Regions from separate parts of the Arthrobacter sp. G119Y2 genome, predicted to be linked through region 1. Evidence: riboswitches for the same ligand, from Rfam matches in the RefSeq annotation. Region 1 holds a riboswitch; each other region holds the start of a gene.
The links. A riboswitch is a leader RNA that binds a small molecule or an ion and turns the genes downstream of it on or off. The one in region 1 is predicted to bind S-adenosylmethionine.

Region 1 (10,349 bases):
GAAGATCGACGCCGGGACGGTGCGGGACCTCAACGCCGGGCTCATCCGGGCGGCGGCCGGCGCTGTTCTGCCGACGTTTCGGGACTGATCGGTATTCCCCTCCGCTTTGACACCATTGCTCCGCTGCGCAGCGGAGGGATTGTCACAAAGCGGAGGGTTTCTCACAAAGCGGAGGGAATCAGCGGCGGCCAGGTCGGGGCAGCCCGGCCCGGACCAGACGCTGCACCAAACCCTCCGGGTGCTGGGGCGGCCGGGTGATGTCATTCCAGGACCAGCGGACAAATCCGACGCCGGTGGCCCGAATGGCGTCTTCCCGGCGTTTCTCCCGCAGGAGGGTATCCCACGACGGTGCGATGCTTCCTTTGCCGCTTCCGTATTTCACCGCACCGTCGAACTCCCCGACGAGCCTGTGCCCGGGCCAGTAAAAGTCAGTGCGGAACCGCCCTGCCGCAGTGTGGAATTCATGCTGGAGCTCAGGCTCCGGAAAACCCTGCCGGTACAGCACGGCCCGGGAGTAGGACTCACCGGCTGACTCGGAGAGGGCCTGCGCGAAGTCGATAACCCGCCGCGCCCGGAGTTGTTTGGGACGGCCGGGCAAATGCTCCGCCAGCTCGCGAAGGTGTTCCTTCCCCAGGCCGGGAAGACCACGAACGGGATCCGGGCGAAGAACATGATCCATGGCAGGGACTGCACGCTCGAAGTCCAGATAGGCAGCCATGTCCAGGACCGTATGCGCACGGGAAGTTACGGGGAGCCCGTCCCACGCGGTGACCGGTTCCAGCAGCCGGCGCTCGGCCCAGCGGAGATCCCCGCGGCGTCGGCCATGGGTGGGATGAACGGCCAGCAGCAGTACTTCGGCTGACTTCCCAATGACAGGCAGTCCCCAGATGATTGCGGCGGATTGTTGAATGAGGATGCGCTGCCCCGGCACCTGGGCGACAGCGGCCCGGATTCGTGCCCGCTCCCGTTCCCAGGGAGACAGAATCCGCCAGTCCTCCGCCTGCATGTACACACCAGGGCGGAGACGGACGAGTTTGCCCGATCGGCAGCTCAGCGCCAGGGAACGCCGGTCCGTACCATTGGTTTCGGCGTCGGCTGAGTAAATGAATGCCGGGTCCATGCCTCAAGGCTGGACGGGTTGCGGACCGCCCGCCAGCGCAAGAGGCCCGGTTGTGGACAGCCCTCCGGTTTGGGGAATCCCTGCCACTGCGCAGCGGAGGGATCCGGACAAACCGGAGGGATCCGGACAAACCGGAGGGATCCGGACAAAGCGGAGGGATCCGGACAAACCGGAGGGGTCAGGACAAACCGGAGGGGTCCGGACAAACCGGAGCGGCGCAGCCTAAATCTCGACCAGGCCGTTCGCCGTATTGAACGTGACGGACATGATACCGGGGGTTCCCTTCGGGGAAATCCATGTGACGCCCACATTTTCCAGCGGCTCTTCAACCGGCGTGCCCAGCCACCGGGTGACCCGCTCGGCGGATCCGGCAATGGTCAGCGAATTCAGCTTCACGGCACCGGGCATGCCGGGCAGGGCAGCGGAGGGATGCAGCGGCTCAGTGCCCTCGTCCCAGCGCAGCATGTAGGGCACCTGGGGGTCGGCGATGAGGCCGTTGATGCCGATCTGGCGCCAGGTCAGTTCCTGGCCGTCGGGAAACTTGCGGTTGCCCGGGACCGACTCGCGGCCTAGGCGCTCTTCAAACGGAGACAGATCGTCCACTGCAACGCACCAGCCCATCCAGCCGCCGCCGCATTCGGAGCGCTGCCGCACAGCCTGTCCGAAAGGAGCTTTGTCTGATGCCGGGTGGCTCAGGGCCTCCACCACCTCGACATACTGGTGGTTAGCCAGAGGAAGAATCATGTTGCGGGTGCCGAAACGGGGGTGGACGCCACCCTTGACGAAGTCCGCTCCCAGAGCGGAAGCAATCCTCTCGGTCGTGGCCAAAAGACCGTCGGATTCACAGGCATAAGATACATGGTCCAAGCGCATGCGGCCCATAATTGCACGTTGTGACCGACCTCTCGACCAAGGTAACCCTAACTGCGTGTACTTACTTTTTCTGCCCGCGGATCGGGTGCTTTTCCGCCGCTGAACACGGCCCGGGAATCCCTGCTCTTGAGGGCAGGGCCGCTGGCAAAAAATCTACGATGTGCTTATTGATGACCTGCCCCTGGCGAACGTCGTCGTCCAGTGCCCCAGCACGGTAAGCCGTACTGCCCGCTCAGCAGCGCCGCTGCAACGCAGGGAAATGAACCGTCACAGAGGTTGCGGGGTTCGGGGTTATCCGTTTTCATTGGGGGAATAGGTCATGAGTGCCAGCAGATAGCCCCGGCTTGCTGGCCGGCAACCCTCCAACCGCGGTGGGGTGCCCCGGGTGAAGACCTGGCTGTACGTCAATCGGGCGTACGGCAAGCGCGGGTCACACGTGGCTGCCGGCTCTTTCCCGGCTAGAAGTCTCGATGCGGCCCCTGGTCAATAGGGAGCAATGCCATGTCAGGAAACTGGTCCTTCGAAACCCGTCAGATCCATGTGGGACAGGAGCCCGACGCCGTCACCGGTGCCCGTGCGCTGCCGATCTACCAGACGACGTCGTTCGTCTTTCCCAGTGCCGAAGCGGCAGCCAACCGGTTTGCCCTGGCTGAGCTCGCGCCGATCTACACACGAATCGGCAACCCCACCCAGGAAGCGGTGGAAAACCGGATCGCGTCCCTTGAAGGCGGACTCGGTGCGCTGCTGCTCGCCTCGGGCCAGGCCGCGGAGACCTTCGCAATCCTGAACGTTGCCGAAGCCGGCGACCACATCGTCGCCAGCCCCAGCCTGTACGGCGGCACCTACAACCTCTTCAAGCACACCCTGAAGAAGTTCGGCATCGAGACCACCTTTGTGCAGGACCCGGACAACCTCGACCAGTGGCGCAGCGCCGTGCAGCCCAACACCAAGGCGTTCTTCGGCGAAGTGGTCTCCAACCCGCGCCAGGACGTCCTGGACATCGAAGGCATCAGCGTCGTCGCGCATGAGGCCGGCGTCCCGCTGATCGTGGACAACACCCTGTCCACCCCGTACCTGATCCGGCCCATTGAATGGGGAGCGGACATTGTGGTGCATTCGGCCACGAAATACCTGGGCGGCCACGGGACCTCGATTGCCGGTGTCATTGTCGATTCGGGCAACTTCGACTTCGGCGCGGATCCGGAGAAGTTCCCCGGGTTCAACACCCCGGACGAGAGCTACAACGGCCTGGTATACGCCAGGGACCTGGGCGCCGACGGCGTCCTGGGCGCCAACCTCGCCTACATCCTCAAGGCCCGGGTGCAGCTGCTCCGCGACCTCGGCTCGGCCGTCTCACCGTTCAACGCGTTCCTCATCGCCCAGGGGCTGGAGACGCTGAGCCTGCGGGTGGAGCGGCACGTGGCCAACGCCGTCGCGGTTGCCAACTGGCTCGAAGCGCACGACGACGTCATCTCGGTCGCCTACGCGGGCCTTGAGTCCAGCCCGTGGTTTGAGCGCGGTCGCAAGTACGGGCCGCGCGGCACCGGTGCCATTGTCTCCTTCGACATCACCGGCGGCATCGAGGCGGGGAAGCGCTTCGTGGATGCGCTGGAGCTGCACTCCCATGTGGCGAATGTGGGCGACGTCCGTTCCCTGGTGATCCATCCGGCGTCGACCACGCACAGCCAGCTGGGGGCCGAAGCCCAGCTCGCCGCGGGGGTCAGCCCCGGCCTGGTGCGGCTGTCCGTCGGCATCGAGCACATTGACGACATCATTGCCGACCTCGACGCCGGCTTCCGGGCCGCCAAGGGAGCGTAGCGATTCGCGTGACCCTGCCGTCCACGGTGCCGCAGCACCCCGCCCCCGCCCGGGACGGGGTGCTGCGCCATGCTCACATCGGCGGCCTGGATTTGGAAACCGGCGGGCACCTGCCGCAGGTGACACTCGCTTATGAGACGTGGGGCAGGCTCAACGCCGATGCGTCCAACGCCGTCCTGGTGGCCCATGCCCTGACCGGCAGCACACATGTTGCCCGCGGGGACACCGGGGAAGACGGATGGTGGGACGCGCTGGTGGGTCCGGGGAAATCCGTGGACACCAACCGATTCTTTGTGGTGGCCGTCAACATGCTCGGCGGCTGTTACGGCTCCACCGGACCGTCCTCGCCCGATCCGCAGGGCCTGCCCTGGGGATCGCGCTTCCCGTTTGTCACCATCCGGGACTCCGTCCGCGCCGAAGCCCGGCTCGCGGACCAGCTGGGCATCCGGTCCTGGCACACGGTGCTGGGCGGATCGCTGGGCGGGGCGCGGGCCCTGGAATGGGCCGTTACCGAACCGGACCGGGTGCGGCGCTGCGCCGTCATTGCCTGCACGGCAGCCAGCTCGGCCGAGCAGATCGCCTTTGGACAGGCGCAGCTTGAGGCCATCCGGCTGGACCCGCGCTTCAGCGGCGGCGACTACTACAACGGCCCGACGCCGACTGCCGGCCTGGGCCTGGCCCGCCGGATAGCGCACATCACCTACCGTTCGGAGCCGGAGCTGGAGTACCGGTTTGGGCACCAGCCGCAGACGCAGGAGGACCCGCTGGGTTCCGCCCTGCCGGCCGAACGGGGCCGGTACGCGGTGGAGAGTTACCTGGACCACCAGGCCCGCAAGCTGGTGGAACGGTTCGATGCCAACAGCTACTTGGTGCTGACCGAAGCGCTGATGAGCCACAACGTCGCCCGCGGCCGCGGCTCCCTGGAACAGGCGCTGGCCGGGGTTACGGCGGAGTTCTTTGTTGCCGCCGTGGACTCGGACCGGCTCTACTTCCCGGAGCAGTCCGAGGTCCTGGCGGCCGCACTGCCCGGCAGCGTGGAGGTGCACACCATCACGGCGCCCATTGGCCACGACGGGTTCCTTACCGACGTCGAGCAGATCGGTGTTCCGCTCAGGAAGCGGTTCTTCGGATCAGCGTGAGCGCGCCGGAGCCGCACGGGTGCTCTTGCCAAGGCGGTCCGGCCGTGGAAGAACAATGACATGGGTGATTCAATTCGGGTTGCGGCGCAGGCCCAGTGCCCGCCGGCGGAACTCTGGCATGCACTGGTGGACAACCGGGCCGCGTGGTGGCCCGGCATGGATTTCACCCCCAGTCCCGGGTCGCCGCTGAGCGAGCGGGCGGCGCAGGGTCCGGCCGACGACGGCGGTGAGCAGCGCGCCACGGGCACCGTGCTCGCCGTGGCCCGCGACAGGCTTTTGTCCTTCCGCTGGACCAAACCCGGCTGGAACGCCCACACGGTGGTGAGCTTCCTGCTGGACGCGGTTCCGGGCCCGGACGCCGAAACCGATTACACCGACGTCGTCATCACCGAAAGCGGCCTGGGCACCCTGGCGGACGGGGACGAGGTGGCGCGCACCCACTCCGGCGCCTGGGCGGACCATTTGGCGACGCTCATTCAGCTGGCGGAAAAGGGTTCGCGGGGCTGACTGCTCCTGAATGATGCGGTGTTAGTCTTGCCGCCATGACACCGCACCGACAAGCCGGCAGGCTAGCCGGCGGAGCTCCGGCAGAGCCCGGGCAGAGCTCCGGCAGAGCTCCGGCATAGCCGGGCAGAACCCGGCCGCTTAGTCGGCCGAACCCGGGGGCATGCCCGGACCGCCGAATATCGGCCCGGCGAGGGGACGCTTGGCGGCAATGCCGTCGCCGGAGGAGCGGTGCCGCACCCGGCGCACCACCCACGGCATGAAGTATTCGCGGGCCCACGTCAGGTCCTCGGTGCGTGCAGTGCGCCAGCTCTTGGCCGGCAGCGGCTTGGGTTCCAGCGGTTCCAGGGTGTGCGGGACGGCGAGGGTGTCCAGCACCATGGCGGCAATGGTGTGGTGGCCCAGGGGCGAAAAGTGCAGCCGGTCCGGCGCCCACATCTCACGGGCGCTCAGCTCCCGCAGCGCCCACATGTCAGCGATGACGATGTCGTGGCGGGCGGCAATGGTGCGCAGGTTCTCGTTGTAAACGGCCACGCGGCCCCGGACACTGCCCAGCACCGGGGTGGTCCCCAAGTCGGGGCCGGTAAAGAGCACCACCGTGGCGCCGCTTCCCGCCAGCCGCGCGATCGCGGCGTCCATTTTTTCGGCCAGCTTGTCCGGGTCGCCGCCGGGACGGATGACGTCATTCCCGCCGGCGCAGATGGTCACCAGGTCCGGCTTCAGGTCCAGTGCGGGCTGCAGCTGTTCGCTGATGATCTGGTCCAGGAGCCGTCCCCGGATGGCGAGGTTGGCATAGGCGAAACCGTCCCGCTCGCGGGCCAGTTCCTCCGCCACTCTGTCCGCCCAGCCGCGGTGGCCGCCGGGGCTGTCCGGATTCGGGTCACCGATTCCTTCGGTGAAGGAATCGCCCATGGCGACATAGCGGGTCCAGGGATGCACCTGATGCTCTTCGACGGCGGCTTCAGCGGCGGAATCGGCGACGGCGGCCGCTTCGGCGGCGGAGGCCGATGAGGGTAAAGAGCTGTCCTGGGGCATCGAGGGAGAAGTCACCGCTCCATCCTGCCAAGGAGGGGCCGGGCTACGCGACCGTAGGTTCAGGAACCGGCCGTGCCAAAATGAATATCATGCCTACAACCGCTCCCTGGAATCCCACTGTCCTCTGGTCCAAGCCCGAAGCCGAGCGTGCCGGAACGCCGCTGCTGGTCCTCTTCCACGGTTACCTCGCCAACGAGGAAGACCTGATGGGGCTGGCGGACTACCTGCCCTCCGAGTTCACCGTCGCGTCGGTGCGTGCGCCGCAGGCCCAGGGCCCCGGCTACACCTGGTTTCCGCTGATGAACGAACCGCAGTTCTCCGTGCAGAGCGTTGTCGACGCCGTGAGTGATGTCTCGGACTGGCTGGACGGGGTCAGTGGACAGCACAGCAGCGTCTCGCTGCTCGGTTTCTCGATGGGAATGGCCGTGGCGAGCACCCTGCTGCGGCACCGGCCCGCGGACTTCGCCGCCGTCGTCGGGCTTTCAGGTTTTGTGGTGCCCGCGGACGGTAACCCGTTCTTCAGGGACGAGGAGCTTCCGGCCGGCCGGGTGCCGTTCTTCTGGGGCCGGGACCAGGCCGATCCGGTGATCGATGCGCCGCGCATCGAGTTCACCCACGCCTGGCTCAATGAGCACACGGCTCTAACCAAGATCCTGTATTCGAACATGGGGCACGGCATCAACATGCAGGAACTGGGACACGTGAAGGAGTTCCTCACCCACGTGGTGCTCAAGGGCTGAGGCGCGCGTCCCTGCGGGCCGGCCCCCAAGAGGGGCCGGCCCGGCTGAGTGTGAGGGCTAGTCCTCTTTAACGATGCGAATCGCTTCGCCGTTGACGGAGACGACGTCGCCCGGGTGCAGCTGCCGGCCGCGGCGCTCCTCAATGGCGTCGTTGACCTTGACCAGGCCGTCTTCGATCAGTTGCTTGGCCTGGATGCCGTCTTCGGCCAGGCTGGCCAGCTTCAGCAGCTGGCCCAGGCGGATCATGTCGTCGCGGATGGGAAGGTCTTGGGGGTCACTGGAACTCATACCTCCATTCTGCCCGACAACACCCGTCACCAATTCCGGAACGGGTGCGGGCCTGCCGTAGGGTTGGTTCGTGCCAAACCCCGTGCGATTTAATCCCCTGATCGGTCTGCCCCTCGCCATCGTGGCCGGGGCGGCCATGCCCGTGCAGTCCCGTGTCAACGGAGCACTCGGGACACGGCTCGACGACGGCCTGGCCGCGGCGCTGGTCAGCTTCTCGGTGGGCCTGGTGGTGATGATCCTGATTTCGGTCCTGCTGCCGCGCGGCCGTGCCGGTGCCGCCCAGCTGCTGCCGGCGCTGCGGGAACGACGCTTTCCCCGCTATTACGTGCTGGCCGGAGCCATCGGCGGCTACTTTGTGCTGTCCCAAACCCTGACCGTCGCCGTCCTGGGGGTTGCCGTGTTCACGGTTGCCGCCGTCGCCGGCCAGACGCTGACCGGCCTGGTGGTGGACCGCCTGGGCATTGGTCCGGCGGGCAAAAAGGCGCTCACCGTGATGCGGGTGGTGGGCGCCGTACTGACCATCGCCGCCGTCGCCTGGGCCGTCAGCCCCAAGCTGGCCGGGACATCCGAAGCGTCCGACCTGCTGCTTCCGGTGCTGCTGCCGCTGACGGCCGGCATGCTGATGAGCTTCCAGCAGGCCATGAACGGAACCACCGGCATGCACTACGGCACTCCGATCACCGCCACGCTGGTCAACTTCATCGCCGGAACCGCTGTGCTTGGCCTGATGTGGCTGGTGAAGGTGGCCGTCTCCGGCGTCGGCCAGCCGCTGCCGGGGGAGTGGTACCTGTATCTGGGCGGACCGACGGGGTGCGTCTTCATCGGACTGAGCGCGCTGCTGGTGCGCAGCCTGGGCGTGCTGCTGACGAGCCTGGGCATGATCGGCGGCCAGCTCATCGGCTCGCTGCTGCTGGACATCTTCCTTCCCGCGCCGGGCAGTGTTGTGGTGGCAGCCACCGTGCTGGGAACTCTGCTGACTCTGGCGGCCATCGTCCTGGCGACGCTGCCGTGGAACATGCCCGGGGTGCTCCGCCGCCGCTGAGCCGGCCGGCCCGCCGATCCCGTCCGGGCTGCCAGCGGGACCTGCCGGGCCGTGCCCGTCAGTCCAACTGCGCCGGTCCCGTCGGCCGGTAGCAGTGTTTGGGCTCCCTCGCCTTAAGCTGGTAGTTGTAGCTTTTGCCCTCCGCAAGTCCCTCACCGTGCAACCTGCCGGTGAACACTGCGGGCGGGACCACGAGCGGACCGCACCCAGCGGCCCTGTAAACACGAAAGAACGGCGGTACCATTCCATGGCTTCGACCAAATCCAAACTGGATCCGATCATCTCCCTCGCCAAGCGCCGGGGGTTCGTCTTCCAGTCGGGTGAGATTTACGGCGGGTCCCGGTCCGCATGGGATTACGGACCCCTGGGTGTCGAGCTCAAGGAAAACATCAAGAAGCAGTGGTGGCAGCACATGGTCCGCGGCCGCGACGACGTCGTCGGGCTGGATTCCGCCGTCATCCTGCCCCGCCAGGTCTGGGAAGCCTCAGGCCACGTGGAGGTCTTCTCCGACCCCCTGGTGGAGTGCCTGAGCTGCCACAAGCGCTACCGCGCCGACCACCTCGAAGAGGCCTACGAGGAAAAGAAGGGCCACGCACCGGAAAACGGCCTGGCCGACATTGCCTGCGTAAACTGCGGCACCAAGGGCCAGTGGACCGAGCCGCAGGAATTCTCCGGCCTGCTCAAGACCTTCCTGGGTCCGGTCGCCAACGAAGAGGGCATGCACTACCTGCGTCCGGAAACCGCGCAGGGCATCTTCGTGAACTTCAACAACGTGCTGACCACTTCGCGCAAGAAGCCCCCGTTCGGCATCGGCCAGATCGGCAAGAGCTTCCGCAACGAAATCACCCCGGGCAACTTCATCTTCCGCACGCGCGAGTTCGAGCAGATGGAAATGGAGTTCTTCGTCGAGCCGGGCACGGATGAGGAATGGCACAAGTACTGGATCGAGAACCGGTTCAACTGGTACACCCAGCTGGGTATCGACCCGGAGAACCTGCGCCTGTTTGAACACCCGAAGGAAAAGCTGAGCCACTACTCCAAGGGCACCACCGACGTCGAATACCGCTTCGGCTTCGCCGGCTCCGAGTGGGGCGAGCTGGAAGGCATCGCCAACCGCACCGACTTTGACCTGGGCACGCACTCCAAGCACTCCGGCACCGACCTGAGCTACTTCAACCAGGCCACCAACGAGCGCTTCACTCCGTACGTGATTGAGCCCGCCGCCGGCCTGACCCGTTCCTTCATGGCGTTCCTGGTGGATTCCTACACCGAGGACGAGGCCCCCAACGCCAAGGGCGGCGTCGACAAGCGCACCGTCCTGAAACTGGATCCGCGCCTGGCCCCGGTGAAGGCCGCCGTGCTGCCGCTGAGCCGCAACGAGGACCTGTCCCCGAAGGCCAAGGACCTCGCCGCGCAGCTGCGCCGGAACTGGAACATCGACTTCGACGACGCCGGTGCCATTGGCCGCCGGTACCGCCGTCAGGACGAAATCGGCACCCCGTTCTGCATCACCGTGGACTTCGACACCCTCGAAGACCAGGCCGTCACCGTGCGCGAGCGTGACTCGATGGCCCAGGAGCGGGTGAGCCTGGACAAGGTTGAGGGCTACCTCGCGGAACGGCTGATCGGCGCGTAATGGCCTTGACGTTCCGCGAATGGCGCGAAGATGACGACCTGGCCCTGAACCAGCTCTGGGGCGATCCGGAAACGGTGCAGTCCGGGCAGTTCCGGGCAGTCCTGCGGCCCTCGTCCAACGAGCCCTGGAGCCGCTGCATCGTGGCCGAAGACGA
Region 2 (10,349 bases), on a different contig from region 1:
TCTGCAGGGCGTCGGCGGCGGTGCCGACGGCCTGGTTGAGTCCGGCGGGACCCAGGGTGTTCCTGGCGTCCGAGAACCGGCGGACGGCGATGACGCCGATGGTGACGCCGATGGACATCCAAAAGACTCGCTTGATCATGGGTTTCGCTCCTGTGCTGGTGGCGGGGTTAGCGGCTGCGGCGGCCGCGGCTCTTGCTGCGGGAGGAAAGGGCCGAACGGACTCCGTAGCTGAACGCTGAGACCTTGATCAGCGGCGACCCGACAGTGGCGGCCACCAGCGAGGACAGGGCGGAGATGTTGGCGGTTGCGTCAGAGACGTTCGAGGAAATGCCGTCCACCTTCTGCAGCTGCAGGTTGGTGGTGGACACCGTGGTGGTGACTTCCTCGATCAGCGGAGTGGTTTCGTCGCTGATGTTCCGGATGGCTCCGCGCAGCTCGTCAAAGACCTTGCCCAGCTTCCAGATCGGGACGGCCAGCAGCACTACCAGCACCGCGAACACACCGGCAGCAATCAGACCGGCAATATCTCCACCCGACATGGCACTCCTCTTGGGGTTGAAAAACTAAGACTTTCCGCTATGTACCTTACCTACTCCGCGGCCGCAGCACTTACTTGTGCCCCCGGGCACAGGCGAAGCCGGCGGCCGGCGGAACGGCAGCGGCGGGACGGGCAGCGGCGGCCCGACCCTAGGGCAAGCGGCAGGTGCCGCTTAACCAAACAGCCCGCGGCTTGGGCCGCGGGCTGTTCGAAAAATCGAGAAAGACTCGAGATTAGCGTGCGTAGTATTCCACGACGAGCTGCTCTTCGCAGGTCACGGGAACTTCCGAGCGCTTCGGGCGGCGCACGAGGCGTGCCTGCAGCTTGTCCAGGGAAACATCCAGGTAACCCGGAACGGCGGGCAGGACGTCGCGGTGGGCGCCGGCAGCGGCAACCTGGAACGGCGTCATGGTCTCGCTGCGCTGGTGCACATGGATGAGCTGGCCTTCGGAAACGCGGAACGACGGGCGGTCCACGCGGGCGCCGTCAACCATGATGTGACGGTGCACAACAAGCTGGCGGGCCTGGGCGATCGTGCGGGCAAAGCCGGCGCGCAGCACGAGGGCGTCAAGACGCATCTCGAGCAGCTCGATCAGGTTTTCACCGGTCAGACCGGCGGTGCGGCGGGCTTCCTCGAAGACACGGGTCATCTGTGCTTCACGGATGCCGTACTGGGCGCGCAGACGCTGCTTTTCACGCAGGCGTACCGCGTAGTCGCTGTCCTGCTTGCGACGTGCGCGGCCGTGCTCACCCGGCGGGTAAGGACGACGCTCGAAGTACTTGGCTGCCTTGGGGGTCAAAGCAATGCCGAGGGCGCGCGAAGCGCGGGCCTGACGGCGTGCACGTGTGTTGTTAGCCACGTTCACCTTTCACTGTTTTGGCGGTTTGGCCACCGCAGCCCTGGTTCTCACCGGGATACCGTGATGACTGATACGTAAGTACTGGCCTCCATTAGGGAGAGCTCGGGCCAACCGCTGCCTTCTGCTACAGACACGGCACCGGGCACAGCTCCCCGCTTACAGCGGGGAAGGGGGTCCGGCGTCGCGCTTGCCAGTCAACCATCAATCCTAGCACGGGGACGGACGCAGTTCCTTCCGGCGGCTCCCCCGGAGACTCCCCCGGCTACTTCCCGCGGATGATCCCGCGCAGCCGCTGAAGCCGCGCCGTGATGTCCCGTTCCACGCCGTTGCCGGTGGGCTCGTAGTAGTTGCGGCCCACCAGGTCATCCGGCGGGTACTGCTGCCGGGCAACGCCGTGCGGTTCGTCGTGAGAGTAGACGTAGCCCTTGCCGTGCCCGAGCTGCTTGGCTCCGGGATAGTGGGCGTCGCGCAGATGGGCGGGAATGCCCTGCCCGCGTCCGGCGCGGACATCGGCGATGGCGGCATTGATGCCGTTGTAGGCGGCGTTGGATTTGGGGGCGGTTGCAATATGCACCACGGCCTCGGCCAGGATAATCCGCCCTTCGGGCATGCCGATCAGCTGGACCGCCTGCGCTGCGGCCACCGCGGTCTGCAGGGCCGTGGGATCAGCCATGCCCACGTCTTCGGCGGCCGAAATCACCAGCCGCCGGGCAATGAACCGCGGGTCCTCCCCTGCCTCGACCATCTTGGCGAGGTAGTGCAGGGCAGCATCGACGTCCGAGCCGCGCAGGGATTTGATGAAGGCGCTGGTGACGTCATAGTGCTGGTCTCCCGCGCGATCATAGCGCAGGGCTGCCACGTCCAGCGCCTTTTCCGCGTCGCTGAGCGTGACCACCGGGGTCTCCTCGCCGTCGGCCCGTTCGGAGTAGGCGACGCCCGCGGCCGCTTCCAGCGCAGTGAGTCCGCGCCGCGCGTCGCCCGCTGCCAGGCGCACCAGGTGTTCCAGCGCCTCTTCGGTCAGCGTTACGCGTCCGGCCAGCCCGCGCTCGTCCTCCACGGCGCGCTGGAGCAGCGAGGCTATGTCCTGTTCGGTCAGCGGTTTCAGCGTCAGCAGCAGGGACCGGGACAGCAGCGGCGAAACCACCGAAAAGGACGGGTTTTCGGTGGTGGCGGCCACCAGCACCACCCAGCGGTTCTCCACGCCGGGCAGCAGCGCATCCTGCTGGGCCTTGTTGAACCGGTGGATTTCGTCCAGGAACAGCACGGTGGTGATGCGGTGCAGGTCGCGGTTGGTCAGGGCGTCCTCCATCACCCGGCGGACATCCTTCACGCCGGCGGTGATGGCGGACAGTTCCACGAATTTGCGTCCGGAACCGCGTGCAACGACATGGGCGAGCGTGGTTTTACCCGTGCCCGGAGGTCCCCAGAGCATGACCGACGACGGGCCGGCGGGGCCGCGGTCGTCGGCCGATTCGGCCAGGGTGCGCAGCGGGGATCCCGGGCCGAGCAGGTGCTGCTGTCCCACGACTTCGTCCAGCGTCCGCGGCCGCATCCGCACTGCCAGGGGGCTGCGCGGACGCTTCCGGCCGTCATCGCCCGCGGCGGAGTCCGACCCGCCGTCGTCGTACCGGTTGTCCGTGCCGGTGCCGCTGCCGCTGTCACTGTCGGTGTAGCTGTCACTGTCGCTGCTGAACAAATCACTCACATCCCAAGGCTACTCGTGCCGTAGCGTGGAGAAGGCCCGGCAACCGCCGGCTCAGCCGCACCGGAAGAATCGTCGAATGCCCGCCACCCGAACCACGTATGTATCACCCGAGCGGCTGCCCGGCTGGCTGGACCGGTTTGCAGCAGGCAACGGAGAGCTGGCGCTGACCCCCGAGCACGGCGGGCTGCACCTCGCGGCCGCCAACGGCACCGAGGCGGAAATCCTGGCCCCCTGGCCGGACGACGGCAGGCCGGGGCGGGGCACCAACGACGTCGAACGCCTGGTGTCACTGGCCGGCCAGTCCCGCACCCTCGGCATTGTGCTGCTGCGCCGCGGCGGATATGCGGCGGGCGTGGCCCGCGACGGACTGCTGCTCGCGTCCAAGGCCGGCACCCGGTACGTCCAGTCCCGCACCGCAGCAGGCGGCGGCTCACAGCAGCGCTTCGCACGTCGGCGCAGCAACCAGGCTGATGCCCTCGTGCAGACCGCTGCCGAACAGGCAGCCCGGATCTTCACCGACCAGCAGCCCGAGTACCTGGTATTTGGCGGCGACCGCGCACTGACCGAGCTGCTGGCGAACGAGCGGATTTTCCAGCCGTGGAGCGGCTTGGCCCGGCTGCGTCCCCTGGACGTGCAGGATCCCAAGCTGGCCGTGCTGGCCAGGGCCGCAAAGGACGCGGCCTCTGTTTTCATCCGGATTACGGTGCCCTAGCGGTCCGAACTGCCGTGCAGCTTCAGTCCCCCGGGCAGTTTCAGTACTCCCGGTCCCCGACCCCGGCGAGCCGGCGGACAATGATCCCGGCGGCATCCCCGCTCACCTGCCGGTAGCCGGTGCCGGCCCACAGGCTGACCCCGTCGGGGTTGCCCTCCGCTGCTGCGGCGGCCCGCAGCGGTCCGGTGATCTGGTTGATGTACGGGTACGCATCGGGCGCGTCCGGGTAAGTGCGCATGAATTCGTTGGTCAGTCCCCGGGCCGGCCGACCCGAAAAGGCCCGGGTCAGTGACGTTTCCTGCCAGCGGGAGCCGAGCGCCGCTTCCCGCAGCGCCAGGCGGTGCACCGGACTGGTCCCCGCTTCAGGGCTGAGCAGCAGGAGCGTTCCCACCTGCACCGCCGTTGCCCCGCAGGCCAGCGCCGCGGCGGCGTCCGACGGAGCAGCTATCCCGCCGGCGGCGACCAGCGGCAGGTCGGATACTTCCGCGATTCCGCGCAGGAGTTCGTCCAGCGGCACGTCGCCGGGCGCTTTGGCGCTGTCCAGGGTGCCGCGGTGGCCTCCCGCCCCGGGTCCCTGGACGCACAGAACCCGGGCTCCGGCCCCGGCTGCTGCCCGGGCTTCATCCGGGTCCGTCACCGTGATGACGGTGCAGATGTCCCGGCCGGCGAGCTCGGCCAGCACGGCAGCATCCGGCAGCCCAAATGTGAAGGACACGACCGCCGGCTGCTCCTGCAGGACCAGATCCAGTTTGGCCGGCCAGCCGTCGTCGTCGTCCGGGTTCGGGTGTCCGGGCTCCAGCCCGGTGCCGGCCGCCAGCCGGTCCCGGAAAGCCAGCGCCGCGGCAAGCTTTCTGTCTGCCTCGGCAGCGGCGCAGGTATTGGCGGCGTAGGTATTGGCATGGTCCGGCACAAAGAGGTTCACACCGAACCCGGCACCGGTCAGGCTGCGGGTCCGGAGAATCTGCTCACGGACAGCGTCGGCGCTCTTGTAGCCGGCCGCCAGGAATCCGAGTCCCCCGGCGCTGCTGACCGCAGCCGCCAGTTCAGGAGTGGATACGCCTCCCGCCATCGGCGCGCCGAGGACGGGAAGCGGCAGGGAGTGCAGATTGAACATGCGGGTCCTCAGCAGGTTTTACAGGGTGACGGTGCCGTCGATGGATGTGACCGTGGATCCGCCCACCCAGATTTTGCCGTCGCGCGTGAAAACGCGGACCCGGCCGTCGCGCCTGACCGCCGTACCCTGCCTGACGATGTACCGCTCCGGTGCCAGCTCAGCGCCAATCAGCCACTGCGCCAGGCCGGCGTTAAGGCTTCCGGTGACGGGATCTTCGGTGATGCCGAGCCCGGGCACAAAGGCGCGGACCTCGTAGTCGGTTTCAGCGTCCGCAGGCTGCGCGCCGATGACACCCACGCGCAGGCTTCCCATGACAACCGGATCCGGCTTCAGTGCCAGCACCGCTGCGGCATCCGGGAGCAGCAGTCCCAGCCAGCCGGGTCCGTTGTCGATCCAATTGGAGGCAAGGATCTGGGTGCGGTCCAGGTTCAGGGCCTTCAGCGCCTGGTCAAGGACCTCGTCTTCAAGCGGTCCCGAGCGCAGCAGCGGCGGTGCGGCGAAAGCGGCAATGCCGGCATTGGCGTGCAGCGTCACGAGGCCGATTCCGCATTCCTGCACGACGACGTCGGGATAGCGCCGCTTGTTCCCGGCCTCCAGCCACGCGTGGCAGGTTCCCAGCGTGGGGTGCCCGGCAAAGGGAATCTCGCCGCCCGGGGTGAAGATGCGGACCCGGTAGTCAGCCCCGTCCCTGGTGGGCGGCAGCACGAACGTGGTTTCCGACAAGTTGGTCCACCGCGCAAAAGACTCCATGTCGGAGTCCGAAAGGCCTTCGGCTTCCAGAACCACGGCAAGGGGATTGCCCAGATACGGTTCACTGCCAAAGACGTCCACCTGTTTAAACCACCGCTGTTTCATAGCCAAACTCTATCCCCTGGCTGCCGGGAGTTTTATGAAGCGGAGTTTTACGAAGTAAGGCATCCGTTTGCAACCCTGCATCGGCCGCGCCTACCTTGGGAGAAGAATCAAGAGTTCCAGCCACGGGCCCTGGCCGGCTGGACGGCAACCCTCTCGCCGTAGCGGGGTGCTCCAGGTGACGATTCGGCCGCCCGGCGAGACTCTCCCGGCTGCGGCAAGTACCGCGCTGGTGGCGCCGCGGCCGTAATGGCCGCCGGCACCGCGCTTAAGGCAGAGGATCTTTCCACCATGTCCCTTGTTAGCGACCTTCAGCCGGCAGCCCTGCGCCGCGCCTTTTCACGTTTCCCGTCCGGCATTGCCGCTTTGTGCGCGGTGGTCGACGGAGAGCCGCAGGGAATTGTTGCCTCGTCCTTTACCGTGGGCGTGTCCATGGACCCGCCCCTGGTCCTGTTTGCCGTACAGAACACGTCCCGCACCTGGCCGGTGCTCCGGCCGGCAACGCGGATCGGCGTATCCATCCTGGGCTCCGAACACGAGGGAATCTGCAAACAGATCGCATCCAAAACCGGCGACCGTTTCGCCGGGCTTGACCTGCACACCGACGAGTCCGGTGCCCTGTTCCTGGACCGTGCCGCCCTGTGGCTGGAGTGCTCAGTGGAGAACGAGGTGCCCGCGGGCGACCACACAGTGGTGCTGCTGCGGGTTCACGGCCACACCTCCCACGACGACGCCCATGAGCCGCTGGTCTTCCACGGGTCGGCGTTCCGGCAGCTCAGCGTCCCTGAATTCGCCTGACCGGAAAGCGCCGCCGGGAACTGGAAATTGGAAGCCGCGTCAATTCATTTTCCGCGGCACATTCCTTGCCGGCACGGTCTCCGTTACCAAACCTTTACATCATGCCATGGACGGACTATTGTTCTTCGGATTACTTCGAAAGGAAGTAGCGGAGATGAGCACAAACAGAAATGTCCACGGCACATCACACAAAAAGGGAAAGCCCGGCAGCCGGCCGGGTTTGCCGCTTTCACGGAAGGCTTTGCTTCCGGCAGCAGTACTGGGCCTTGTACTGGCAGGGTGCACCGCGCAGGAGGAGCCGGAGGCCGCTTCCAGTAAGCCGGCCTCGCCCTCAGCCTCTGCCGAGGAGCCGGCCCGGCCGTCCTCTTCAGCCGGCGAGCCCGGCACAAACGGCCTCAGTCTGGAGATCGCGCCGAATGCCACCCAGGCACCCGGCACAGAGGCCTCGCCGAATGCCGCCCAGACACCGGATGATCCAGCTGTGCAGGCTCTGTTCCGGGCGGACAATCCCGTGAGCGTGGAAACTTTCTTTCAGCAGCAGCCGCAGTGGCGTCCCGCCAACGCTAGCGTCGTGCTGGAGGAATCCGGCAGCGGAACCGGCACCTTCGAGCTGCCCGCTATGGAACCGGGGACCAGCTTCACCTCTTATCTCACCTGCAACCAGCCGGGGGCCTACGACATCGAGGTTCTGGACGATGAGTCGGACCACCTTTCCACCGTCGGCAGTGACCACTGCAATGTCCCGATGCTGATGGGTTTCGAACATGTCATCATGCCGGGTGAAAATCCGGCGTCCATCACAGTAGACGGACCGGACGGGGATTACTGGCTTGTTGTCTACCATTTGCCGTCCCCCGTTACGGCGCCCGCCGCGGGTTAAGCAAACTGTCAGCACATTTCATCGGCCGGCACATTTCATCAAAAATAAACGTACCCGCCAGAAACAAAAGTGCCCGGCCGCATCAGCGGCCGGGCACTTTCATCGTTTATGAATCTTCCGAAAAAACTAGGCGTCGTCCTTCGCGGAGTCATCCTTCTTCGGCTCGGGCTTCTTGGCCTCAGGCCTGAAGTCGACACCGGCTTCCTTGCGCTGCTGGGCGGTGATCGGAGCCGGAGCGGCCGTCAGCGGGTCATAGCCGTTGCCGGTCTTCGGGAAGGCAATGACGTCGCGGATGGACTCGGTGCCGGCCAGCAGGGCCACCACGCGGTCCCAGCCGAAGGCGATGCCGCCGTGGGGCGGAGCACCGTACTTGAAGCCTTCGAGCAGGAAGCCGAACTTCTCCTGCGCGTCCTCCTGCGAGAGGCCCATGACCTTGAAGACACGTTCCTGCACGTCGCGCTGGTGGATACGGATGGAACCGCCGCCAATTTCGTTGCCGTTGCAGACAATGTCGTACGCGTAGGCCAGAGCGGATCCCGGGTCGGTGTCGAACGTGTCCATGAATTCCGGCTTGGGCGACGTGAAGGCGTGGTGGACAGCGGTCCAGGCGCCGCCGCCCACGGCAACGTCACCGGCTGCAACGGCCTCGGAGGCCGGCTCGAACATGGGTGCGTCGACAACCCAGACGAAGGCCCAGTCGTTCGGGTCGATCAGGCCGGTGCGGTGGCCGATCTCAACACGTGCGGCGCCGAGCAGCGCACGGGCCGTGGTGGTCTCGCCGGCGGCGAAGAAGATGCAGTCGCCGGGCTTGGCGCCCACCTTTTCCGCGAGGTTCTCCCGCTCGAAGTCGGTCAGGTTCTTGGCCACGGGTCCGGTCAGCGTGCCGTCCTCCTGGACGAGCACGTAGGCCAGGCCGCGGGCGCCGCGCTGCTTGGCCCATTCCTGCCAGGCGTCCAGGGTGCGGCGGGGCTGCGAGGCGCCGCCGGGCATGACCACGGCACCCACGTAGGGGGCCTGGAAGACGCGGAACGTGGTGTCCTTGAAGAAGTCCGTCAGCTCGGTCAGCTCCAGGCCGAACCGCAGGTCCGGCTTGTCGGAACCGAAGCGCGCCATGGCGTCGGCATAGGTCATGCGCTGGATCGGCGTCGGGATCTCGACGTCGATCAGCTTCCAGAGCGAGGTCACGATCTGCTCGCCGAGGGCGATGATGTCGTCTTCCTCGACGAAGCTGGCCTCGATGTCCAGCTGGGTGAACTCCGGCTGGCGGTCCGCGCGGAAATCTTCATCGCGGTAGCAGCGGGCAATCTGGTAGTACTTCTCGAAGCCGCCCACCTGCAGGAGCTGCTTGAACAGCTGCGGGGACTGCGGCAGCGCGTACCAGGAACCCGGGGCAAGACGTGCGGGAACCACGAAGTCGCGGGCACCCTCGGGGGTGGAACGGGTCAGCGTGGGGGTTTCGATCTCCACGAAGCCTTCGTCATGCAGCAGGTTGCGCGCAATGCGGTTGGCCTCGGAGCGCAGGCGCATGTTCCGGGACGGCGCCGGGCGGCGCAGATCGAGGTAGCGGTGTTTCAGGCGGGCTTCCTCGCCCACTTCAACGTGCTCGTCAATCTGGAACGGCAGCGGGTCGGAAGTGTTCAGGACAACAACCTTGTCCGCGATCACTTCCACCTCACCGGTGGCCAGCGAGGGGTTTTCGTTGCCCTCGGGGCGCTTCTGCACGGTGCCGGTGATCTGCAGGACGTATTCATTGCGCAGGCTGTGGAAGACGTCCTCTTCGCGAACGACCACCTGGGCGAATCCGGATGCATCGCGGAGGTCCAGGAAGGCAACCCCTCCGTGGTCCCGGCGTCGGGCCACCCAGCCAGCGAGAGTGACGGTCTGTCCAATATGCTCGGCCCTCAGGGAACCAAGGGCATGAGTGCGCAGCACAGCAGTCCTTTCAAGATTGCTTGCGGAAAACACTGTTCCCGCTCATTGTGAATACAAGGTCTCTTCATGAGTTTACCGGTGTTCACATCCTTTCCCAGCCAAGGGCACCGCCGGGCAGCCGCAGGCTGCGCAGGCACCGCCCCGCCCGACCGATCGGAGGGACGCGTGTCCGGGAGCTCCTCAGGGAAACAGCCGCTCGGCGGTTTTGACGCGGTGACCGTGGGAGTTGGCTGCATGGTCGGGGGCGGCATCTTCATCGTCCTGCCGCCGGTTGCGCAGGCGGCGGGCTTCGCCCTCCCGGCCGCACTGGCCCTGGCGGCGCTGGTTGCCTACTGCTCGGCGGCGTCAACGTTCCTGCTGAGCGCCGGACTGCGCAACTCGGGGCACCGCAACGAAGGCGGCACCACCCGTTCGGCCGCACGGGTCCTCCTGGGACCTTACATGGGCTTCTTCACCGGATGGACGCTGCTGTGTGCGCTGGTGCCGGCGGCTGCGGTGCTCGCCCTGGCCTTTGGTCTCTACACAGTGCCGGAGCATGCCCGGGCGGCGGCCGTTGGCGCCGCGGCCGCGGCCACTGCCCTGAACCTCTTCGGCCTGCAGCGCGGCACCTGGGTGATCCGTTTCATCTTGGCCTTCGTCCTTGGGGTACTGGGATTCGGGGTTGTGGTCGCGTTCAACGAAGCGGGCGGGCAGCCTCCGCAGCCCGGTGTCCTCGAGGATACGACGCCGACGGCGGGACTGCTGCAGGGGGCGGGATTCGCCTACTTCGCGTTTGCCGGATACGCCCGGCTGGCCGCCATGGGCTTCCGGGTCCGGGAGCCGGACCGTCTCATTCCCCGCGTGCTTCCGGCCGCTGTCCTTCTCGCCCTGGGCCTGTACATCCTGGTGGGGCAGTCGCTGCTTGCCTGGTTCTCCGGGCCCGGAGCCCTGGCCCTGGCCCCCGCTCCGCTGCGCGAAC
Region 3 (10,349 bases), on a different contig from region 1:
TCGCGGACTTCGGACGTCGACGGGTTGAAGCCGGAGAGCGGAATGCTGTCCGTTGCCTTGGCCGCTGCCGAGGAACCCGACGACGGCGATGCGCTGGCTGAACCGCTCGGAGAGGCGCTCGGGGTGGACTTGGCCGTAGAGCTGGGGCTGGCCTTGGCGGACGCTGAAGCGGAGGATGACGGCGACGGCACAGCCCCGGCTGCTTCCGTCTGGTCATTCCAGGGTTCCCACACATAGACGCCGGCAGCCAGCGCCGCCGCCAGGATGACGGACCCGGCGACTATAAGCGGGGTCCGGCGTTTTTTCGAAGACTTCGGATCGCCCTGCATTCCGGGCTGCGGCACCGGCTGCGGATCGTGCCGGGCGGGAGGCCCGGGAGGTGCGGGTGCTGCCGGTGGCGGCGGCGGGGCAGCCGCTGATGCCGCTGGGGCCGCCGTCCCGCAGTTAGTGCAGAAGCTGACTCCGGACTCCTGCGGTTCCCCGCATGCTGAACACTTCATGTTTTCCTTCCAATGGATCAAAGCGTTGTCTCAAGCTGCGGTTCGCCGCGTCGCCGGCGCTAGGCCGGATGTTCTTCCAGCCACTGCAGGAGGTCCGCAGTCAGAACCCGGTAGCCTTCCGCGGTGGGATGCAGTATTTCCTGGGATGCGGCAGCGGAGGCCGCTGCACCCAGGAGCGGTCCGATGCGGGCCGTCGTGACCAGCGGATCCGTGCTGCAGGCACCCCGCCGGGCAAAGGAGTCTTCCAAGGCATCGACGTACCGCACGTTCGGAAGCCCGGCTCCCAGCACCGACTGCTCGATCGTCCCGTTCAAGGCGTCGGTCACCTCCAGCCCGAAAGCCTGTTCCCCGCCGGTCAGCCGCCCGCAGTCCCCCGCACCGGCGTCGAACATCCGCGGATAGGGCAGAACGAGCACCGGGGAGCGGACAGCAGCGCCCAGCTTCCGGTACATGTCCTCGAGTTCGGGACGCAGCTGGTGCAGCCTTTGCTCGGTGTCCTCCCGAAGTCCCGGGTCCTGGCCGCACGGAGCTGTATCGGCGATGCACGCCTGCAGCAGGTCCGCGAAACCCAGATCGTTGCCGCCCAGATAGAGCAGGACAAGATCCGGACGGATTCCTGCCGTCTGCTCCAGCTGCGCCGGCACTCCCCCGGAGCCGTGCCCCTCCACCGGCTGCGTTGATTCCAGTGCGGAGATGCGCGCGCGGGAGCACGCGAAGTTGTGGAGAACAATGGCTGAGCCGTCCGCTCGGGTTCCCGCTGCGGCCGCTGCCAGCGACTCCGAGCTGCGGTGGCAGCGACTCTCCGCGACGCCGTCGACCGGTTCATAGGAGCCGGCGCCTTCACCGGATGCAAAGGAGTCCCCGAGCAGGACCACATGCGCGGCCCTCCCCGCTTTGGCGCCGATAAGCGGTGCCAGTCTGTCGCCGGCCTCGGCAGCCGGCGCAGGCGGAGCCGGCGGGTAGGAGGTTGCCGTCGTGTGCGGTGTTGCCGTTGTTTGCTGCGGGCCGCGGCCGGCGGACGGCGTGCTGTCTTCAGCGGCAGGGACGGGCGAGCAACCCGTCAAAAACATCCCTGCCAGAAGCACGCCGGCCGCCAGCTTTTTCATCAGCTGCGCTGGGCCAGTGCCTGGTCCACTGCGGGGTCACCCAGCTGGCCAAGCCAGGTCAGCAGTGCCGGGTAGGTGGACGGGTTGGCCGCCACGGCGGGGCGGGTCTGCGGATGGTTGGCCGCCAGTTCCTGCAGACGGGCCAGCGGTGTCTGCGGATTTGCCGCTTCAGTCATCAGCTCCGAACCGGCGGCATCGGCAGCCTGCGCTACCGCCCCGTCGGTGTGCCCGGGCTGGTGCTCTTCGGCTGCTGCAGCGGGGGTTTCCGCCTTGGCTGCGGTCCCGGCCTTGACGTCAGGCTGAGCTTTCGCCTCGGACTGGACCCCGGAGTCGGCCTGAGCCGGCTGGGGAGAGTGCTCGGCCTGAGCCGGCTGGGGAGAGTGCTCGGCCTGAGCCGGCTGGGTCTGTGCCTGCTGGGGAGCGTGCTGAACCGGCTGCGTCTGGCCGGCCGGCTGTACCGGCGCCTGCGCGGGCTGCGCTGCGGGAGCACCGGCAAAAGTGAAGCCGGACGTTCCGGAGGCGTTGCCGCCGGGCAGGGACCTGAAATGTTCACGGGAAGCCCGCGGCAGCCACAGAACCGAAAGGATGGCTGCGGGAACCACGAACGCCAGCAGCATGATGACCGCGCCGAGGTGGCCCTCATGCTGAACGGCCCAGACGATCATGAGCACCAGGCCCAGAACAAACAGCAGCCCGGCGTAGCCGGTGGGGATGATGTAGGCGGAGCGGGGCTCCTTGGCCATCAACCGCAGAGTCACCACAGCGCCCGCAGTCAGCAGCAGTCCGAAGAACAGGGCGAGGACCTCAGGAACATAGCCGTCGGAGTAGTCGCTGGTGACTTCGGTGATCAGGCCAATCGCCGCACCGATGGTGAGGACGGCGCTGAACCCGGCGGCCAGGAGCAGCCACGGCTGCAGCCGGCTGCGGGGATCGGTCGGTGCCACGGCCGAGCCTTCAGTGAGGCGGGCAATGGACGGTGCGGAAACGGCCGCCCCGAAGGCCATCCAGAACATCAGGGAGAACCCGGGAGAGATGGAGTTGAGGCTCAGGTTCAGCAGCGTCTGGTCTTCAAAGAGTGCCACCAGTGAAAGGAACGCAGCGCCGAAGGCCAGGACCACGCCCGCTGAACGCCAACGGTCCGAACGCTTGTGAACCTGCAGTGCGATGAAGACCAGGACGGCTGCGCTGGCCAGGGCCATCACGGTGGCCAGGATTCCCCAGCCGGTGGTACCGGAACCGGCATCGCCCATGGCCACCCAGTACCGGATGATCTGGACCAGGGCCACCGCGGCTGCCAGCGCCGCAACACCGAAGCTGACGTAAATCCAGCGCTGGTTGCGGGACTCGTCAACGTTTCCGGGAGCAATTTCCCCGCGCCGCGGCTGCGCCGCCAGCACAGCTCCGGCCAGGCCGAAGGCCATGGCCGGACCGAGCGTGCCAAAGGAGCTCTGCTCAAAGGTTCGGGACGTGATCAGGTGCAGGGCTACGTAAACCAGCACCAAAAGGAAGTACGGAATGTTGGCCAGGAGCTTCAGGTCCTGGATCTTGCGGTAGCCGACGCTGGGCCCGAAGACGCCGGCGCGCCAGATGTAGCTGATGCTCAGCGACAGCAGGCTGACCAGGGTGATCAGGATGACGTCCACACGGGTGCCCGCACGGGACTCCTCGTAGGAGCCGTAGCCGAAGACCGAATCGCCGTCGATCATCCAGACCATGAACAGCGAGATGATCAGCGCCAGGGCGGCAATGCCGTCCCGGACATAGTCACTCACCGGAATGCCGGCAAATGCCCCGTTGGACTTCTGTGGTGCTGCGGCCGGAGCCGGTTGCGTCTCCGAAGCGCCGCCGGCCGTGCCGTGCCCGTGTCCGCCCTCATGGACGGCACCGGCAGCAGCAAATTCAGGCTGCCGCAGGGCCTCCGCCCGGGTCGGCGCCCCGGCTGCGGAAGCCGCCGCCGTCGTCGTATCGCCGGATGGCGCCGGCGTACCGCAGCTGACGCAAAAGCGTGCTTCCGGTGCCAGCTGTTGTCCGCATTGAACGCAGAATTTCATAACACTTCCCTTTTGTGATGGATGTCGATCGCAGGCCGCGGCCTATTTACGAACAAATTCAAGTGAATAACTGACGGACCCGTATTTGCCGCCCATGTCCAGCTCCAGACCCATAATCTGGGTTTCGGAACCTGCGGGGTAGGGAATGACCTGTTCGACGTCGGCCCCTGTGACCGGCACCTGGTACCGGTTTCCGTCGAGGGTGAGAATGAGGACTCCCGTGGAATTCGAGCCGCTGGAATACAGATCGGTAATGGTGACGACGAGTTCAACGTTGTTGCCCTCGGGCACCTGCAGCTCAACTTCGTCAGTGGAGTTCCGGTTGTATTCGGTGTAGATGCTGCCGCTGTAGTCGTAGTCCGAGCCTTCAATCCGGGGCGGGCTGACGTATTTCGAGACCTTCACCGCCTCCGAATACTGCACGCCGCTGCCTTCGTCGGCGAACTTCTCACTCCAGTCGTTGCCGGCAAAGATGACCAGTTTGTACTCGCCCGCCTCCAGCTCCGCAGGATCGGCGTTGCCGCCGAGCGTCACCAGCCGCGCTCCGCTTCCGGCCGGGTACACGTGGGCCCGGCCGTAATTGCCCAGGATCTCAAGACGCTGCTTCTCCTGCAGCTTCACCGTTTTCACCGCGTAGCCGGCGGAGTTGAAAGCCACGTCGGTTTCCTCGCCGATGGACAGTTCCCCCGAGGAGTCTTCGCTGCGGGCTAGGTCCATCAGCGCCAGCGCCTGTTCCCTGCTCAGCGACCGGACCCAGCCCACGGCCCAGTCTGCGGCGGAATCCAGCAGGCTGACCTTGTATTTGCCGTCTTCCTTGACCGTGGTGAGGCTCCACTCCGTTGAGGAGTTCAGCAGGCTCAGGCCGTCCGGTTCCGGAGAGCCGCCGTACCGCAGTCCGTAGCCGGAACCGTTGGAGCACATCTGTTCCTCGCCGTCCTCCATGACGCAGTTGGAGGTCAGGGTGAACCGGTCGCCGTACTCGTTTTCCACCGTGACTTTTTCCATTACGGCCTTGGTCCGGTTGCCGTCCTTATCGCCGTCGCGGAAGGACACCTCGCCCAGGAGGAACTCGCCGCTGCCGGAGGAACCGCCCAGGACACCGTCGATCAGCCCGCCGTAGTAATGCAGGGCGTTGGCCTCATAGCTGGAAAGGTACGGAGCCAGCGGCATGACGCTGCCGCCGGAGACCAGCTGCGGAAGCACCGACACGGCGTTGCGGGCGGCGTCGCCGGGGCTGTCGCTGCCGGGCGCCGGCTCACCCGGGACGTATCCCCGGGAGCTGCTCGTGAACTGCTGGGAGAATTCCAGGCCGGAGTAGAGCGGGCTGATGTACCAGCGCCCGTCTGATTCCGTGGCCATCAGGGTCAGGCCCGAGTTGTTGACGCCCATGGAGGCAAAGGGGGTGGATTCGTCGACGGCGTCCATATCCCCGCCGGCTTCGAAGGCGCTCCGGATGGCGCCTGTGGTCTGATCGGGATCAATCTGCACCCGCAGTTCTCCGCTGCTGAAATTGACCATGGCCAGGTGCTCATCAATTTCCGTCACGACGGGCTGCGCGCCGCCGAGGCTGATGTCGATGCCGTCCAGGGAAAGGTCCATCCCGTTCTCCCCGCCGGAATCGCCGTCGGAAACCTTCGCGAAAGCGTCCATGACGCCGTGGTCTTCGGCCTGCTCTTCGGCGGCTTCCCGGACACGCTGCAAGGCATCGCGTTCCTGCGGGGGCACCATGGTGAAAACGCCCACCAGGTCTTTGTCCTCCACGGCCTCGATCAGCTTCTCGGCGGCGGATTCGGCCGAACCGGCGCCGCCGCGGATCATATTCTGGACGTAGAAGTAGCCGCCGATGCCGGCCGCGGCCAGGGTCAGGAGCACGCCGACGCTGATGATGACCCTGCGGCTGGGTTTCTTGAATCCGTCGGCGGTGTCGGCGGCGGCGGGACCGGCGGCGGCAGAACCGGCGGCGGGCGTCTGATGCCCGGTGACCGCTGCGGTCCCGGTCTCCCGGACAGCGGGCCCGCTCGGGGCGGCATCATCGCGGGGAACAGGTTCGCGGCATGAACCGCAGAATTTCCATTCCGGCTGGAGCTTGGCGCCGCAGGACATGCAGAAACTGGACAAAGTTTTTCCCCCGAAAAACAGGGGAATGCGAGTGTAGCTATCCCCCGATAAAACAACACTCTTACAGGGAGGAGCCTAGCATGCGGGTGCAGGAATAAATCCCTGCCAATAACGCTGCCAATTTGCAGTGCCTTGCACTAATTAACCTTGTGCTCATTAAAGCCGTCGGCCGTTCCCGGAATTATCTGCTGCTTCATCCTGCAGCGGCAGTTCATCAGGGGACGGAAGGTGCGGTGAAGGTATAGGACTGGCCTGCCCCTTCACCGCACCCACGGCTGCTCCGGCCGTCTGGTCAGGGGCCGCTACTCGCAGCCGACGCCGTCGCCGTCCCGGTCCAGATGCGTGCCGTAGCCGGGGCTGCCGATGTAAACCGGCGCCGCTCCGGCGTTGCGGGCTGCCGTGCAGTTCGGGTAGTAGGCCGGCGCGGGCGGTGCAGGAGCCGGGGCGGGCGCGGGGGCCGGGACCGGAGCCGGGGCGGGAGGCTCCGGGGGAATGTACTGCTGCGCCGCCTGCTCATCGGCCAGGCGCTGGGCCTCAGCAGCCTGGGCATCGGCTAGCGCCTGGTCATCGGCGATGCGCTGCGCTTCTGCTGCCTCTGCGGCTGCCCGCTCGTCAGCTTCCTTCTGGTCCGCTGCCGCCTGCCGGTCCGCGAGGATCCGGGTGGAACTGTCCTTGTCCATCCAGATCAAGGCGCCGTCGTCGTCCTCGGTGCAGACAAAGACCACCGATGTGCTGGACGAGAATGACGGCGTGGGAGTGCTGGTGGCCGAAGGCGAGGGGGACTTGGTGGGAACCCGCGACGCCGAGGCCGACGACGACGGCGTCGGGCTGGGGCTGGCCGCGGTCCTCACGGTCTCGGTCTTACCGGCTCCGAAGCACGGCTTACCGGCGACGACCGTGGAAGTCGCCGAAGGAGTCGGAGTCGGGGTTGCGCTCCTGGTTGCGGACGGGGAGGAGGAAGCCGCAGCAGGTTCCGCCTCTTCGGTTCCGCAACCCGCGACGGCCAGGACCACCGCTGTCAGGCCGGCAACCGCGAGAGCCCGCTGACGCCGATGCTGTTCCGATCTGCCGCCCTTGGCCGATTTTGGGCAGGACTGTATAGGTCGAAATAGCAAAGGATCCCCCGGGACGTTAGCAACATTTTTAGATGCAATTGCATCAGCCATAGAGTAACAGTGCCTGTGCAGGACGTTTGACCGTCATACAGTCCCGAACCTAGCCGCAGTGCCCGCTACCGCCGAAGGCCCTTTTTTACAGCCGCACGGTTTTACAGCCGCACGGTCCGAAAGCCCACCAGTTGGAAACGCCCGATCCGCAGCGTAAAGACCGGCCATTCGACCGCGGGCCCGCGGGCCGGCTCCGGCTTTGCCTTTCGCTCTCCGGTATCTCTTTCTCCGGTGTCTCTTGCCGCGGCGTCTCGTTCTCTGGCCACGCGCCGCGCCTCCCGCCACCTGCGTCTGGATTCGGCTTCCGCCAAGCGTTCGCGGTGCACGGCGCGGGCCAGGTCTATCGTCATTGCCATCTGCTTCTCCTCCGCTCGGGATACTTCACGCTAGGTCCGAAAAAAGCGCGGGTGCAGCGGCGATGCGGACATGTCGGGTCCGTATCACCAGAAAGGGCTTACGGCTGGGCTGCCGCAGTTGTCAGGATCCTGAGGGCTAGCCGCTAACTGCCCGCCCGCAAGCCGGGAACGGGCCGCAGCCCTGTCCTCCGGTCAGCCCCGCCGGGTACCGTAGAAGAACGCTTCTTCCGGAGGTCTTGTATGGACTGGCTGGCAGTGTCCCTCCTGGCCCTCGCGGCGCTCGTTCTGGGAACCGCCGCCGGCTGGAGCATCCGGGCAGGCATTGACCGCCGCGACGAAAATGCGGCCCTGAACGCACTCGTCACGGATCTGCACCTGAAGCGTCCGCTGGCCCCGATCGAACCGCAGGTGATCCAGGGCGCCGGCGACGAGGAACGCTGCCGCGCCACCGTGCTGGATGCACGCGAGCGCATGATCGAAACCCTCGCCCATCTGCGCAGCGGATCCGCCAACACCGATGTGCTGATGCGCATGTCCGCAGCCTGCACCCGCTACCTCCGTGATTCCTCCCGGGCGCCGGAGCGGTACCAGTTCGCACTGATGGAACTGCGCGAAACAATGGTCGACGGCGTGAAACTGCTCAGCGACGCCGGGCGGCGCGTGCGTTACCGGGCACCCGGGGAACGGTCCGCCGCCAAGCCCGCCCGCACGCCGTCGCGCCGGCCGAACCGCCTGCTCCGCGGACGTTTATGACACCTGTGTGACGCAGGAAGAGACGCATGACGTCACGCTGCGGAGTTTGCGGCAACGCGGCGTCATTCTCTTGCCCGGGCGGCCTCCGCCAAGCTTCCATGGTGGTGTCCGCTTCTCGAATCCGGACATTTCCCATCCAGAGCGGCTGAGAGACCTGGCTCGTTGACGCCGCAGCAACCACCCTTCGGGGCCGGTGCTCATGCCAGGACCGATGGACTCACTTCCCCGTTGGGCCCTAGCTGCAGAGCTGTGCAGCAGCGGCTCCTGCGTGCTCGAATGCCGTGTTCCTCGGTGCGACCCGAGAGGATCCCATGCACGACTCCCCCCGATCCCCCCGCATATTTGCGGCCCGCACCTCCCGCACCTCGGTTGCTTCCCGCACTCCCCTGCGGGTCGCGGCGCTCCTGGCCGCGGCGGCACTGACCCTGTCTGCCTGCGGATCCGGTTCCCAGACAGCAGGCGCCAACGCCCCAGCGGGTACGTCCGGTGAACCGGTCGACGGCGGCACGCTGGTGTACGCCGAGGTCACCCCCATCAACAACTGGCAGACCCAGGCCGCGCGGTTTTACGAGAAATCCAACGTGCTGAACTCGGTGCTGGACCGGCTGACCTACTTTGATCCGGAGAAGGGTGAGCTGGTTCCCTGGATCGCCTCGGCCTTCTCGGCCAACGCCGACAGCACCGAATTCACCTTCACCATCCGCCCCGGCGTCACGTTCAGCGACGGCACCCCGCTGGACGCCGCGGCGGTGAAGGCCAACCTGGACAGCTTTGGCCTGGGCCTTCCCGCCGCCCAGATCCAGCCGAACGTGGACTTCGCCGGCTACCAAACCAGCGAAGTAACCGGCACGGACCAGGTGGTGGTCACGTTGAACGCCCCGAACTCCAACTTCCTGCGCGCCACCTCCTCCGTCACTGCCGGACTCGTCTCCCCGGCCACATTGCAGAAGGACGCGGCCGGGCAGTCGGCCATCTCGTCCATTTCCGGCTCCGGGCCCTTCGTCTACGAATCCGAAAAGCCCGATGAGGAAGTCGTGCTCGCCAAGCGGGACGGCTACGCCTGGGCTCCGGACGGGGCGGAGAACCCGGGCGAGGCCCACCTGGACAAGGTGGTCATCAAATACCTGCCCGAGGTCGCGCACCGCGCCGGCGCCGTGCAGTCCGGCCAGGTAGATCTGGTCCGCGGCCTGCAGCCGGTGGACGAGGCCGCACTGGCATCCAGCGGCAACCAGGTGCTCGCGGCCGACGGCGTGGACCTCACGGTGAACATGGGAGCCGTGCGGACCGGCAGCGGAAAGCTGGCCGATCCCGCCGTGCGGCAGGCCCTGCAGGCGGGCATCGACCGGCAGACCATCAAGGACACGGTGCTCTCCGAGAGCTACACTCTGGCGGCGTCGGTCCTGAACCACCAGGCCCCCGGATTCGTGGACCTGAGCGCTGACCTGGCCTACAACCCGGAGAAAGCCCAGCAGCTGCTGGACGACGCCGGCTGGCAGGAAGGCAGCGACGGCATCCGCGAGAAGGACGGCGAGAAACTCGAGGTCACCGTCACCAGCTCCAACAACTCAGTGGTCATCAAACCGGCCTTCGAACTGATCGAGCAGCAGTGGCGGCAGATCGGCGTGAAGCTGAACAACCGTGCCGGCGACAACACCTTCCTCACCACGGCCATGCCCGATCCCAAGGTGGAATTCTTCGGCACCCGCCAGTTCATCTACGCCGGACTCGGTCCCATCTTCGAACCGGCCAACAACACCATGACGCACACCTCGGACCCGGAGCTGAACGCCCTGTTCGCCGCCGAGCGCGCCGCGGCCCCGGGCCCGGAACGGGACGAGGTCCTGGCGGCGGAACAGCAGGCGCTCGTGGTGGACAAGGCCTTCTCCCTGGTCCTCTGGGACGAAGTCCAGGTCTACGGCGCGCACCGCAACACCCACATTGACTTCACCTCCGGCACGGCGCCCATCTTCCAGAGCGCCTGGAAAGCGGACGGCTAAGCATGGCCCGCTATCTGGCGCACCGGATCGGGCAGGCCCTGCTGGTGGTCTGGCTCGCCTACACCCTGATTTTCCTCGCCGTGCAGCTGCTGCCCAGTGATCCGGTCACCATCTTCCTGACCTCCGATTCCGCGGTGGACCAGGCCGCGATCGACACCATGAAAGCCCAGTACGGCTACGACCAGCCGCTGCTCATCCAGTACCTGGCGCAGCTGGCAGCGCTGCTGGGCGGCGACGTCGGCTACTCCCTGACCTCGGGCGAACCGGTGACCGAGCGCATCGGCGGAGCCCTCGGTTCCACC

Region 2: linked by a shared signal. The riboswitch ahead of WKB88_RS13000 (flavin reductase family protein) and the one ahead of WKB88_RS07125 (bifunctional o-acetylhomoserine/o-acetylserine sulfhydrylase) in region 1 are both predicted to bind S-adenosylmethionine.
Region 3: linked by a shared signal. The riboswitch ahead of WKB88_RS16190 (ABC transporter substrate-binding protein) and the one ahead of WKB88_RS07125 (bifunctional o-acetylhomoserine/o-acetylserine sulfhydrylase) in region 1 are both predicted to bind S-adenosylmethionine.

The regions. Positions count from the first base shown of each region.
Region 1 covers NZ_JBBPFS010000003.1:99,607-109,955, reverse strand. Annotated here, with positions in the region: gene WKB88_RS07140 (glycoside hydrolase family 2 protein) at 1-88, shown strand, start outside; gene WKB88_RS07135 (hypothetical protein) at 179-1,120, opposite strand; gene WKB88_RS07130 (VOC family protein) at 1,343-1,993, opposite strand; SAM riboswitch class IV at 2,309-2,425, shown strand; gene WKB88_RS07125 (bifunctional o-acetylhomoserine/o-acetylserine sulfhydrylase) at 2,495-3,811, shown strand; gene metX (homoserine O-acetyltransferase MetX) at 3,820-4,950, shown strand; gene WKB88_RS07115 (SRPBCC family protein) at 5,011-5,457, shown strand; gene WKB88_RS07110 (SGNH/GDSL hydrolase family protein) at 5,596-6,504, opposite strand; gene WKB88_RS07105 (alpha/beta hydrolase) at 6,579-7,229, shown strand; gene WKB88_RS07100 (RNA-binding S4 domain-containing protein) at 7,287-7,517, opposite strand; gene WKB88_RS07095 (DMT family transporter) at 7,654-8,559, shown strand; gene WKB88_RS07090 (glycine--tRNA ligase) at 8,807-10,195, shown strand; gene WKB88_RS07085 (GNAT family N-acetyltransferase) at 10,195-10,349, shown strand, end outside.
Region 2 covers NZ_JBBPFS010000005.1:264,434-274,782, reverse strand. Annotated here, with positions in the region: gene WKB88_RS13035 (hypothetical protein) at 1-139, opposite strand, end outside; gene WKB88_RS13030 (DUF948 domain-containing protein) at 168-539, opposite strand; gene rpsD (30S ribosomal protein S4) at 772-1,398, opposite strand; gene WKB88_RS13020 (replication-associated recombination protein A) at 1,661-3,103, opposite strand; gene WKB88_RS13015 (acVLRF1 family peptidyl-tRNA hydrolase) at 3,180-3,815, shown strand; gene WKB88_RS13010 (nitronate monooxygenase) at 3,856-4,929, opposite strand; gene WKB88_RS13005 (PhzF family phenazine biosynthesis protein) at 4,948-5,784, opposite strand; SAM riboswitch class IV at 5,890-6,011, shown strand; gene WKB88_RS13000 (flavin reductase family protein) at 6,073-6,579, shown strand; gene WKB88_RS12995 (hypothetical protein) at 7,091-7,459, shown strand; gene aspS (aspartate--tRNA ligase) at 7,586-9,391, opposite strand; gene WKB88_RS12985 (APC family permease) at 9,557-10,349, shown strand, end outside.
Region 3 covers NZ_JBBPFS010000008.1:134,309-144,657, reverse strand. Annotated here, with positions in the region: gene WKB88_RS16225 (hypothetical protein) at 1-344, opposite strand, end outside; gene WKB88_RS16220 (SGNH/GDSL hydrolase family protein) at 560-1,606, opposite strand; gene WKB88_RS16215 (zinc ribbon domain-containing protein) at 1,606-3,657, opposite strand; gene WKB88_RS16210 (hypothetical protein) at 3,700-5,760, opposite strand; gene WKB88_RS16205 (excalibur calcium-binding domain-containing protein) at 6,078-6,455, opposite strand; gene WKB88_RS16200 (hypothetical protein) at 6,436-6,822, shown strand; gene WKB88_RS16195 (hypothetical protein) at 7,538-8,050, shown strand; SAM riboswitch class I at 8,180-8,268, shown strand; gene WKB88_RS16190 (ABC transporter substrate-binding protein) at 8,362-10,047, shown strand; gene WKB88_RS16185 (ABC transporter permease) at 10,050-10,349, shown strand, end outside.